Regions from separate parts of the Streptomyces sp. NPDC001270 genome, predicted to be linked through region 1. Evidence: riboswitches for the same ligand, from Rfam matches in the RefSeq annotation. Region 1 holds a riboswitch; each other region holds the start of a gene.
What was found. Region 1 has a riboswitch for cyclic di-AMP ahead of ACFY2B_RS01750 (NlpC/P60 family protein). Riboswitches for the same ligand answer to the same signal wherever they lie in the genome.
Positions count from the first base shown of each region.

Region 2: linked by a shared signal. The riboswitch ahead of ACFY2B_RS07800 (C40 family peptidase) and the one ahead of ACFY2B_RS01750 (NlpC/P60 family protein) in region 1 are both predicted to bind cyclic di-AMP.
Region 3: linked by a shared signal. The riboswitch ahead of ACFY2B_RS00700 (transglycosylase SLT domain-containing protein) and the one ahead of ACFY2B_RS01750 (NlpC/P60 family protein) in region 1 are both predicted to bind cyclic di-AMP.

Region 1 covers NZ_JBIAXM010000001.1:365,979-369,244, reverse strand. Annotated here, with positions in the region: gene pcrA (DNA helicase PcrA) at 1-1,150, opposite strand, end outside; cyclic di-AMP (ydaO/yuaA leader) riboswitch at 1,593-1,766, shown strand; gene ACFY2B_RS01750 (NlpC/P60 family protein) at 1,775-2,923, shown strand; gene ACFY2B_RS01745 (DUF2231 domain-containing protein) at 3,127-3,266, shown strand, end outside.
Region 2 covers NZ_JBIAXM010000003.1:323,918-327,183, reverse strand. Annotated here, with positions in the region: partial or broken gene ACFY2B_RS07810 (LysR substrate-binding domain-containing protein) at 1-752, opposite strand, end outside; partial or broken gene ACFY2B_RS07805 (LysE family translocator) at 761-1,270, shown strand; gene ACFY2B_RS07800 (C40 family peptidase) at 1,344-1,817, opposite strand; cyclic di-AMP (ydaO/yuaA leader) riboswitch at 1,821-2,031, opposite strand; gene ACFY2B_RS07795 (hypothetical protein) at 2,369-2,677, opposite strand; gene ACFY2B_RS07790 (ATP-dependent Clp protease proteolytic subunit) at 2,685-3,266, opposite strand, start outside.
Region 3 covers NZ_JBIAXM010000001.1:149,351-152,616, forward strand. Annotated here, with positions in the region: gene ACFY2B_RS00690 (NAD(P)-binding domain-containing protein) at 1-359, shown strand, start outside; gene ACFY2B_RS00695 (HAD family hydrolase) at 558-1,364, shown strand; gene ACFY2B_RS00700 (transglycosylase SLT domain-containing protein) at 1,399-1,905, opposite strand; cyclic di-AMP (ydaO/yuaA leader) riboswitch at 1,908-2,089, opposite strand; gene ACFY2B_RS00705 (hypothetical protein) at 2,404-2,577, opposite strand.

The DNA of each region.
Region 1 (3,266 bases):
TGACGGCGTTGGCGGCGGACAGGATCGTCTGCGTGGAGCGGTAGTTCTGCTCCAGGAGGATCGTCGTCGCGTCCGGGTAGTCCTCCTCGAACTGGAGGATGTTGCGGATGGTCGCGCCGCGGAAGGCGTAGATCGACTGGTCGGCGTCGCCCACCACGCACAGTTCGGCGGGCGGCAGGTCGTGCTCCTGCGCGGGCACGTCCGCCGGGCGCTCGGCGGTCCCGACGAGTTCGCGCACGAGTGCGTACTGGGCGTGGTTGGTGTCCTGGTACTCGTCCACGAGGACGTGGCGGAAGCGGCGCCGGTAGTGCTCGGCGACGTCCGGGAACGCGCGCAGCAGGTTGACGGTCGTCATGATCAGGTCGTCGAAGTCGAGGGCGTTCGCCTCGCGCAGCCGCGACTGGTAGAGGGCGTACGCCTGGGCGAGGGTCTTCTCGAAGCTTCCCCCGGAGTCCGACTGGGACGCGCCCCCGGCCGCCTCGGCGGCGTAGTCCTCCTCGTCGATCAGCTCGTTCTTCAGGTTGCTGATCTTGGCGCTGAACGCCTTCGGCGGGAAACGCTTGGGGTCGAGGTCCAGGTCGCGGCAGACCAGGGCCATCAGGCGCTTGGAGTCGGCGGCGTCGTAGATCGAGAAGGACGAGGTGAAGCCGAGGCGCTTGCTCTCGCGGCGCAGGATGCGCACGCACGCGCTGTGGAAGGTCATCACCCACATCGCGTTCGCGCGCGGGCCGACGAGGTGTTCCACGCGCTCCTTCATCTCGCCCGCGGCCTTGTTGGTGAAGGTGATCGCGAGGATCTGCCCGGGATGCACCTTGCGCTCCGCGAGCAGGTGGGCGATGCGGTGCGTGAGCACGCGGGTCTTGCCGGAGCCGGCGCCGGCCACGATGAGCAGCGGGGAGCCGGAGTGCACGACGGCCGCGCGCTGGTTGTCGTTCAGCCCGTGCAGGAGCGCGGCCGGGTCGATGACCGGCCGGGGGGCACCGTCCCCGTAGTAGGAGTCCGGGTCCGGGGGCACGTCGAACTTCCCGCCGAACAGATCGTCCGGAACCGGCTCCGGAGCGTGCTCGTCCTCGGGCGGTGGGGGCTCCCCCTCCTGCCCGCGGGGGGCCTGGAGGTCCGCCAGGAAGCTGTCGTCAAAAAGGCTGCTCATCGCTCTCCGAGTCTAGGGCGCACCACTGACAACCCGCTGCCGCCCCGAGAACATGACCGGTGCCGCTCGCAGAACTTCGCCGGTGCCGCCCCGCCGCCCCAGCGAAGTCCCAGGCCGATCCCAGGCCGATCCCAGGTCGATTCGAGGCCGGCCGCAGACCGCCGCAGACCGGCCGCAGGTCGACCACGATCCCAGGTCGCTCACGGGTCGGTCCCAGGTCGCCGCCGAAGCGTGACCCATTCCGTCCGGCCGGGATCCACCCGGTCACATCCACGCCCGATCCGCTCACCGTACGGAATCACCCGATGACCCTGGAGGAAACTCACCACCAGGTCACGAAAATGTATCGGGCATATCACCCACCAACCTTCACAGGGGCCACACGAGTTGGCTAGCGTGCCGGGCGGGCCGTACGACCCCCACCGGCGAACCTCGCCGGGCCGTGCGGCCTCCGCCGAGTCCGGCGTGTCCCCGTGGCACGCGGGAGCCGGGGACCCACACCGACTTTGGGGTGAATCGGCCCAATCCCTCACAAGGGAAACGGCCGTAGGGCAAACCTTCCGAACCACCCGCCCGAACCCGACAGCTAACTCGGCAGGCGGAACACGGAAGGAGTCGCCTCTCTTGGCGTCGCACCGCAAGCCGCGCTCCGCGGGTACGCGCGTAGCAGGCATACGCACCCCCGCCCTGGCCACCGTCGCCCTCACCTCCGTAGCCCTGCTCTCCCAGACGGCCGTCGCCGCCCCCACCGACGGCAAGCCGAGCGTGGAGGAGGTGCAGAAGAAGGTCGACGACCTGTACCGGCAGGCCGAATCGGCAACCGACCACTACAACGCGGCCAAGGAGCAGACCGGCCAACAGCGCAAGCGCGTCGACACCCTCCTGGACGACGTCGCCCGCGGCACCGACCGGCTCAACAAGGCCCGTGACGAGCTCGGCTCGTTCGCCGCCGCGCAGTACCGGACCGGAGCCTCCGTTCCCGACAGCGCCTCCCTCCTGCTCGCCGACAACCCGCAGGACTACTTCGACCAGAGCCAGCTGATGAACCGGCTGACCGCCCGCCAGAAGACCGTGGTCGACGACTACGTCACCGAGCAGTCGGCGACGATGAAGAAGCGGCGGGAGGCCACGCAGAGCCTCGAAACGCTCACCAAGTCGCAGGACGAACTCCAGACCGCCAAGGCCACCGTCCAGAAGAAGCTCTCCACCGCGCGCGAGCTGCTGACCAAGCTGACGGCGGAGGAGAAGAAGCGGCTCGCCGAGATCGAGAAGCGCCGGCAGGAGGAGGCCGCGCGGAAGGCGGCGGAGCTGGCCAAGGAGCAGCAGGCCGCTCAGCAGAAGAAGGACGCGTCGTCCGCCACGGACACATCGTCCTCGCCGTCTTCCTCCTCTTCGTCCTCTTCTTCCTCGTCGGCCACCAAGGCCCAGAAGGCGATCGACTTCGCCCGCGCGCAGATCGGCAAGCCCTATGTCTGGGGTGCCACCGGTCCGGGCTCCTACGACTGCTCGGGGCTCACCCAGGCCGCCTGGAAGGCCGCCGGCGTCAGCCTGCCGCGCACCACCTACAGCCAGGTCGACGCCGGAACCACGGTCTCCCTCGCCGATGCCCAACCCGGTGACCTGGTCTTCTTCTACGACGACGTCAGCCACGTAGGCATCTACATCGGCAACGGGATGATGATCCACGCCCCGAAGCCTGGCGCCTACGTCCGCGAGGAGTCGATCTACTACGGCGGTGATTCGATCATCCACAGCGTGGTGCGACCCGCCTGACGCGGCGCGGGCCCGCGTCGAACCGACCCGCGCGGGCCGCGTCGGCCGAACCGTGCGGGCCCGCCTCTTTCCGCTCCCGCGCGGGCCCGCATCGCGCTGCTCCCGCGCGGGGCGCGGGGGCTGCCGCCGGGGGCGTCATTGAGAAGAAGCTGAGAGTTTCATGTGCCACGCTGACGCCCCCTATCCCGCTCAGGAGCGCCTCGATGACCCTGATCAACGGCCTGCCCGCCCATGTCCTGCTGGTCCACGTAGTCGTCGTACTGGTACCTCTCGCGGCGCTGGCGCTGGTGGCGGCGGCACTGTGGCCGCGCGCCGCCCGGCGACTGGGGCCGCTGCTGCCGGT
Region 2 (3,266 bases), on a different contig from region 1:
GCCGGCGCCACCTCGTCCGCGCGGTGGGCGACCAGGATCGTACGGCGCATCCCGCCCCCCTCCAGCGCCCGCACCCCGACCGGGGTGACCGCCGTGCGCGCCACCGTCTCGGGTACGACGGCCACCCCGAGCCCGGCGCTGACCAGCGCGCACACCACTGCGTACCCGGGGGTCGGCACCAGCACGGACGGCGTGGCCCCCGCCGCGGCCAGCAGGGACTCCACGCCCCGCCGGGCCGGATGGTCCGGGGCCATGCTGATCAGCGGCTGCCCGGCGAGTGCGGACAGCGGCAGCCGTGCGGCGCCGTCGCTCAGGGCGTGCCCCGGGGCGGTCACCAGGACCAGTTCCTCCACCAGCACCGGCTCCAGGCGCACCGAGGACGGTACCGGGAAGGGCTCGGCCGGGTGGTAGGAGTGCGTCAGCGCGAGGTCCACCGTACCGGCCGCGACGGCCGTCACCCCGTGCGGCGGGTCGTGGTCCGCGACCGACAGCTCCACGTCCGGATGGGCCCGGCGGAACACGGCGAGGACCGGGGGCAGCAGATGGATACCGGCGGTCGGGAACGTGCCGAGCCGGAGCGTGCCGCCCGACAGGCCGGCCAGCCGGGCCAGCTCGTGCCGGGCGCGGTCCAGTTCGTCGAGGACCCGGCGTGCCCGCACCACCAGCAGCTCGCCCGCGCCGGTCAGCCGTGCGCCGCGGTGGTGCCGGACCAGCAGGGCGGTGCCCGCCTCCCGCTCCGGCTTCGCCAACTGGCCGGCACGGCGTCGCCTGCGCGCTCGGCATCGCGGGCGGGCTGCTCGTGCACACGACGCTCGTGGTCGCCGGGGTCGCGGCGGCCCTGGTGGCCGTGCCCCCGCTGTTCCGCGCGCTGCAACTGCTCGGCGGCGCCTACGTCCTGTACCTCGGCGGACGGACCCTGTGGTCCCTGCGCCGCCCCGCCGCGGAAGCCGGGCCGCTACTGCCCTCGGCCGCGCATCCGCTGCGGCAGGGGTTCGTCACCAACGCCCTCAATCCCAAGGTCTCACTGACCTTCCTCAGCCTGCTGCCCCAGTTCGTGCCGCGGGACGGCCCGGCGCTGCCCAGGACCCTGCTGCTGGCGCTGATCGTGATCGGGCTGACCCTGGTGTGGTTCCCGGCGGTCGCGCTGCTGGTGGACCGGCTGGGCCGGTGGCTGCGCGAGCCACGCGCCGCGCGGGCCCTCGGCGCGGGCACGGGACTGGCCCTGGCGGCCCTCGGCGCGGCCCTGCTCCTCGAACCGCTGCTGTCCTGATGCCAGGTCAGCCGTGAACGGGCGCCGAGGGGATGACGGCACGACGCCAGGAGCCGGCATCCCCTCGGACCGGTCAGTTCACCCGTCCGTACCAGACTCGCCTGGTCCAGATCTTTTCCAGCCGCACCACGTCCCCGGTCTTCGGGGCGTGCCAGATCTTCCCCTTACCTGCGTAGATGCCGACGTGGTAGACGCTGGAACCCGCATGGAAGAACACCAGGTCTCCGGCCTTGCGGCTCCTGACCGAGATGTGGCGCGTCTTGTTGTACTGCTGGGCCGCCGTACGCGGCAGGGCCTTGCCCGCCTTCTTGAACGAGTACAGCGTGAGCCCGGAGCAGTCGAATCTGCGCGGGCCGGTGGCGCCCCACTTGTACGGGGAGCCCTTCTTGGACGCCGCGACCTTGAGGGCCCTGGCGCCCATGGTGGCGGCCGCTGCCTCGGGTGCCAGACCAGGGGCCACGATCGAGCCGCCCACGGCGGCGAGGGTGAGCGCCGAGGCCGTACCGGCCCGCGCCATCAGCGATGGGACACGATTGAGCGCAGTCATGCGCAACCCTTCGTCAGCCGCCTGTGAAGGATGACCTGTCGGATTCGGGCTGGCGAAGTTGCCCGGCCGCGTCGCCACGGCTTCACCCCAAGGGCCGCTCGGACCGGACTCGCGTCCGTTCCGGCGACCCGTCGTGCCTGGGTCCTCCACTCCTGCCGATCCACTCCTGTCGACCGGGCATCCGGGCGGCGGCAGGACTCGGCGTCCGCCCGGACCGCCCCGCCGCTGTGGCGGGGGCTTGTCGTCGGACAGGGATCTTCACTCACAACTGTCAGAAAATCCCAACGCAACCGGCGATGTGTGTCTTTAGTCACCACCCACCTGTTTGGGCGGAGGGCGGTCCATTCCGCCCATGGCCGAAACGCCGACGAGCCCTCGGACCAGCACGGGAGCACTTCGGCGGCTCCGTCGGCCCCACGCCCCGCACACCCTTCGCGGTCCCGAAAAGGGACGTCCGCCTACGCCGAACAGAGGTACGCCGGTTGGGCCGTTTCAGCCCGGCCCCCGGCGTTGCGCCGACGCGGCGGACCGGGGGTCCGGGGAACCCCGCATCACCCCGCGCCGTCCGGTGGCAGCGCGACCCGGGCGGTGCGCCGCTCGCCGTCCAGTACGCGCAGCGCCCGCGCCAGCGTGACCGCGTGCAGCTCCCTCTCGCCCCGCAGGTGCATCAGGGCCAGCGCGTCCCGCAGTTCGACCGCCGTGCGCGCCAGCGCCTGGGCGGCCCGCAGTGCGGGGTAGGTGTCCGCGCCGCGCGCCGGGTTGATCCGGCCCAGCAGGTCGACCGCTTCGAGGTAGCGGTCGATCAGTTCGCCCTCGGCGCGGGTCAGGGCGGGCAGCGGCGGCAGTTCCGGCGGCAGCATCCGCGGCTCACCCGGCGTCCGGCGTGCGCGCGGCCCCGCGGCTGCGGACGATGTGGTCCACCAGTCCGTACTCCAGTGCGCCTTGGGCGTCCAGGATCAGGTCCCGCTCCAGATCCTCGTGGATCTGCTGAGGGGTGCGTCCCGTATGGCGGGCCAGGATCTCCTCCTGGAGGGCGCGGACGCGCGTCAGCTCGTCGGCCTCGATGACGAGGTCGCTGGGCTGGCCCTGTACCGGCCGGGGCAGTGACGGTTGCTGGAGCAGCAGCCGTACGCCCGGCAGCGCGAGCCGCTTGCCGGGGGTGCCGGCCGCGAGCAGCACGGCCGCCGCGGAGCCGGCCTGCCCGAGGCAGAGGGTGTCCACGTCGCAGGCGAGGTACCGCATGGTGTCGTAGATCGCCGTCATCGCGCTGAACGAGCCGCCCGGGGAATTGATGTACAGCGAGATGGGCCGGTCCGGCGCGGCGTGTTCGAGGTGCATGAACTGCGCCATCACGTCGTTCGCCGCCGTGTCGTCGATCGGCGTGCCCAGGATGACGATGCGGCCTTCGAGCAGTTTCGAGTACGGATCGAGCGTGCGCAGACCGCTGCT
Region 3 (3,266 bases), 220 kb from region 1:
TACGGGTCGAGGAGATCGACCGTGTCCTGGGTGCGGAAGCCCTCGACGGGGCCCCGGTCCTCACGGTCCGTACCCGTGCCGGTGCCACCGGCCGGCTGATGGCCGACCACGTCATCGCGGCGACCGGCTACCGCGTCGACATAGCCGCGATGGGCTTCCTGGCCCATGGGCTTCGCACCCGGCTCATCGTCAGCCGCGGCACTCCGAAGCTCGGCCCGGGATACGTCTCCTCGGTCCCCGGCCTCTACTTCACCGGCCTGCCCGCCGCGGCCTCCTACGGACCGGTGATGCGCTTCGTGTGCGGCACCGAGTTCGCCTCCCCGCGCCTGACCAGACACCTGGTGGCGGCCCACGGCTGAGACCGGCGCGGCCTCCGCGTCACGGCCGGCACCGGGGGAAGGGGCGCCGAACGTACGGGAGACGGGCGCGAGGGCGCGAAGAAGGGGAGTGGGAAGAGAAGAAGGGGAGTGGGAAGAAGAGACGGACGCTACGGCGCGGCGAGGAGGGGTGGGAAGCGGACGTGAGTCGGAGCGGCGCGCTGTCCGTATTCTCTGATCATGGCCGCTCCTCCCGCATTCTCACTCGTCGCCACCGACCTCGACGGGACGCTCCTGCGTGGTGACGACACCCTCTCCGACCGGTCCCTCGCCGTGCTCGCGCGCGTGGCGCGGGCCGGTGCCCGGCACTTGGTGGTCACCGGGCGCCCCGCGCCACGGGTACGGCCGCTGCTCGACAGACTCGGCGGCGAGGGGCTCGCGGTGTGCGGACAGGGCGCGCAGGTGTACGACGCCGGCGCGGACCGCCTGCTGTGGTCGGTCACCCTGGACCGGGAGTTGGCCGAGACCGCGCTCGGCAAGATCGAGGCCGAGGTGGGGCAGGTGTACGCGGCCGTCGACCAGGACGGGGTGGACGGGCTCACGCTCATCGAACCCGGGTATCTGATGCCGCATCCGACGCTGCCCGCCGTACGCGTCGAGCGGCGCGATGATCTGTGGTGCGCGCCCATCAGCAAGGTTCTGCTGCGGCATCCGGCGCTGTCCGACGACGAGTTGGCGGCGACGGCGCGCTCGGTCGTGGGTTCCCTGGCGAACGTCACGATGTCGGGGCCGGGGACCGTGGAGTTGCAGCCGTGCGGCATCACCAAGGCCACCGGTCTGGCGCTGGCCGCCGAGCACCTGCGGCTGGGCGCCGACCGGGCCGTCGCCTTCGGCGACATGCCGAACGACATCCCGATGTTCCGGTGGGCCGCCTATGGGGTGGCGATGGGGGGAGCACACCCCGAACTCAAGGCGGTGGCCGACGAGATCACGACGTCGAACGAGGACGACGGCGTGGCCGTCGTCCTCGAACGACTGTTTCCGTGAACGCCGCGAACGGTTCTTCAGCGCGGCGGGTCCGTCAGTAGGCGCTGTTGACGTTGTCGATCGAGCCGTAGCGGTGGGCGGCGTAGTTGCAGGCGGCCGTTATGTTGGCGACGGGGTCGTAGATGTCGTTGGACGTGCCCGCGACGTGGTAGGCCCGGAACGTCGGGTCGATCACCTGGAGCAGGCCCTTGGACGGGATGCCCTTGGCCGCGTTGGAGTCCCAGAGGTTGATGGCCCGGGGGTTGCCCGAGGACTCGCGGATGATGTTGCGGTAGATGCCGTTGTAGGTGCCCGGGATCTTGTTGCGCGCCATGACGGCGAGCGACTCGCGGATCCAGCCGTCGAGGTTGTTCTTGTATCCAGCCGTCGTCAGGGCCGTCGTGGTCCCGCTGACGGCCGTCGTGGTCGCGGTGGTGGCCGCGTGGGCGCCGGCGGCGCCGATGAGAGGCAGGGCGAGTACGGCGGCGCCCGTGCCGGCCACCGCGAGGGTGCGAGCGAGGCGGTTGACGCGGTGACGGCGGTACTGAGCGGCAGCAGACATGGTGTTCCTCTCCGGCGCCTGCGAGGTGAGCTGTCGGGTTCGGGCGGGGGAGACGCCCGGCCGGCCGCCACATGGCGACTCGGCTTCACCCCTAGCCGTTCCGGTCGGCTGTGCCGTCCGGTCCGGCGACCTACCTGGGTCCCCCGCTCCTGCCGTGCGAATTTGTGTTCGTCGATGGGTCATGACGGGTGGCGGCAGGATTCGGCGTCCACCCGACTGGCCCGGAAGCTATGCGACCGCACATGCCGGAAACAAGTACCGGATTCATAGCTCATGCCGATTGACTGCGGGATGGTGGGTATGACCGGTAGATCCTTTGCGACTGCCAACGGTCAACTGGGCGACTGCGTACGGCGGGTTGAAAGTGTGGTCCGGGTGTCGACACGCCGCCTCGTGTGACCCAAATCACCCGTCTCGGGCTCGAAGTGCATTAAGCACCAAGAGGAATTGAGGTGCCAATGACGGCAAAACGGTCACTTCACCCCATGGTCCCCGGAATTACCTTTTCTGCGCCCAGTGGAAGGCTGCCTCGGCGCCTGTCGTGCGGATCGCCTTGCCGACGGGGTAGAAGTGGCTTGCGTCACAGGTGAACTCCGGGTGGGCCTGGACCGCGGTGTCCGCGTGGATCCGGTCGGTACGGGCGAAATGGCAGGTCCGAGCGGGCGCGGGCACGGGTCGACGTGCGGCGCGCCCGGTGATCGTGTGCGCCTCCGGCGCGGCCCCGGTCTACGTCGAAGGTCCGAATAGCCCGGAATATCCGTACCGTTCGAGTGTGCGTGTGTGACGGTGTGGCACGGAGTGACTTCCTTGTGCCTTTCCTCCGCTTCTTCTCTGTCTTACTTGGTCTTACTTGCGCCTTTCTTCCGGCTGTTCCGGCGCCGCGAAGCCGATCGGTGCGGTTCAAGGGCCGGGTCTTTACCGGCAGTTCGAGCGGGCTGCCCGCCGGGCCCGTACCGGCAGCCCGCCGCCGACTCCGGGCGCGGCCGGGCCTACGGCCGGCAGGCGGTGGAGACGGCGACGCGGATACGGCGGCCTGCCGGGAGGCAGGGCGGGAGGCCGTGCCCGGTGCCACCAGGCCGCCGTCGTCGCCGACCGGACGGGAGGGGGCGGTGTCCGCGCCGGTGTGCAGCGGTGAGCGCGCCAGGGCCGGGGCACCTGGAGTCCGTACGCGAGGTACATCACCCGGGGACGACCAGGCGGGCTCGCCGACCCGGCGGCCTTGGAGGAAGTGCGGTCTCCTTGAGGAAGTGGACGGCCGGTCCGGGTGGCGGGCCGTGGCCGGGGTACTGGTGCGACCAGGGGCCGATCAGCCCGCGCGCGGACACGGTCGTGGGGCAGGGGCTCGACCAGACGGAGGGGAG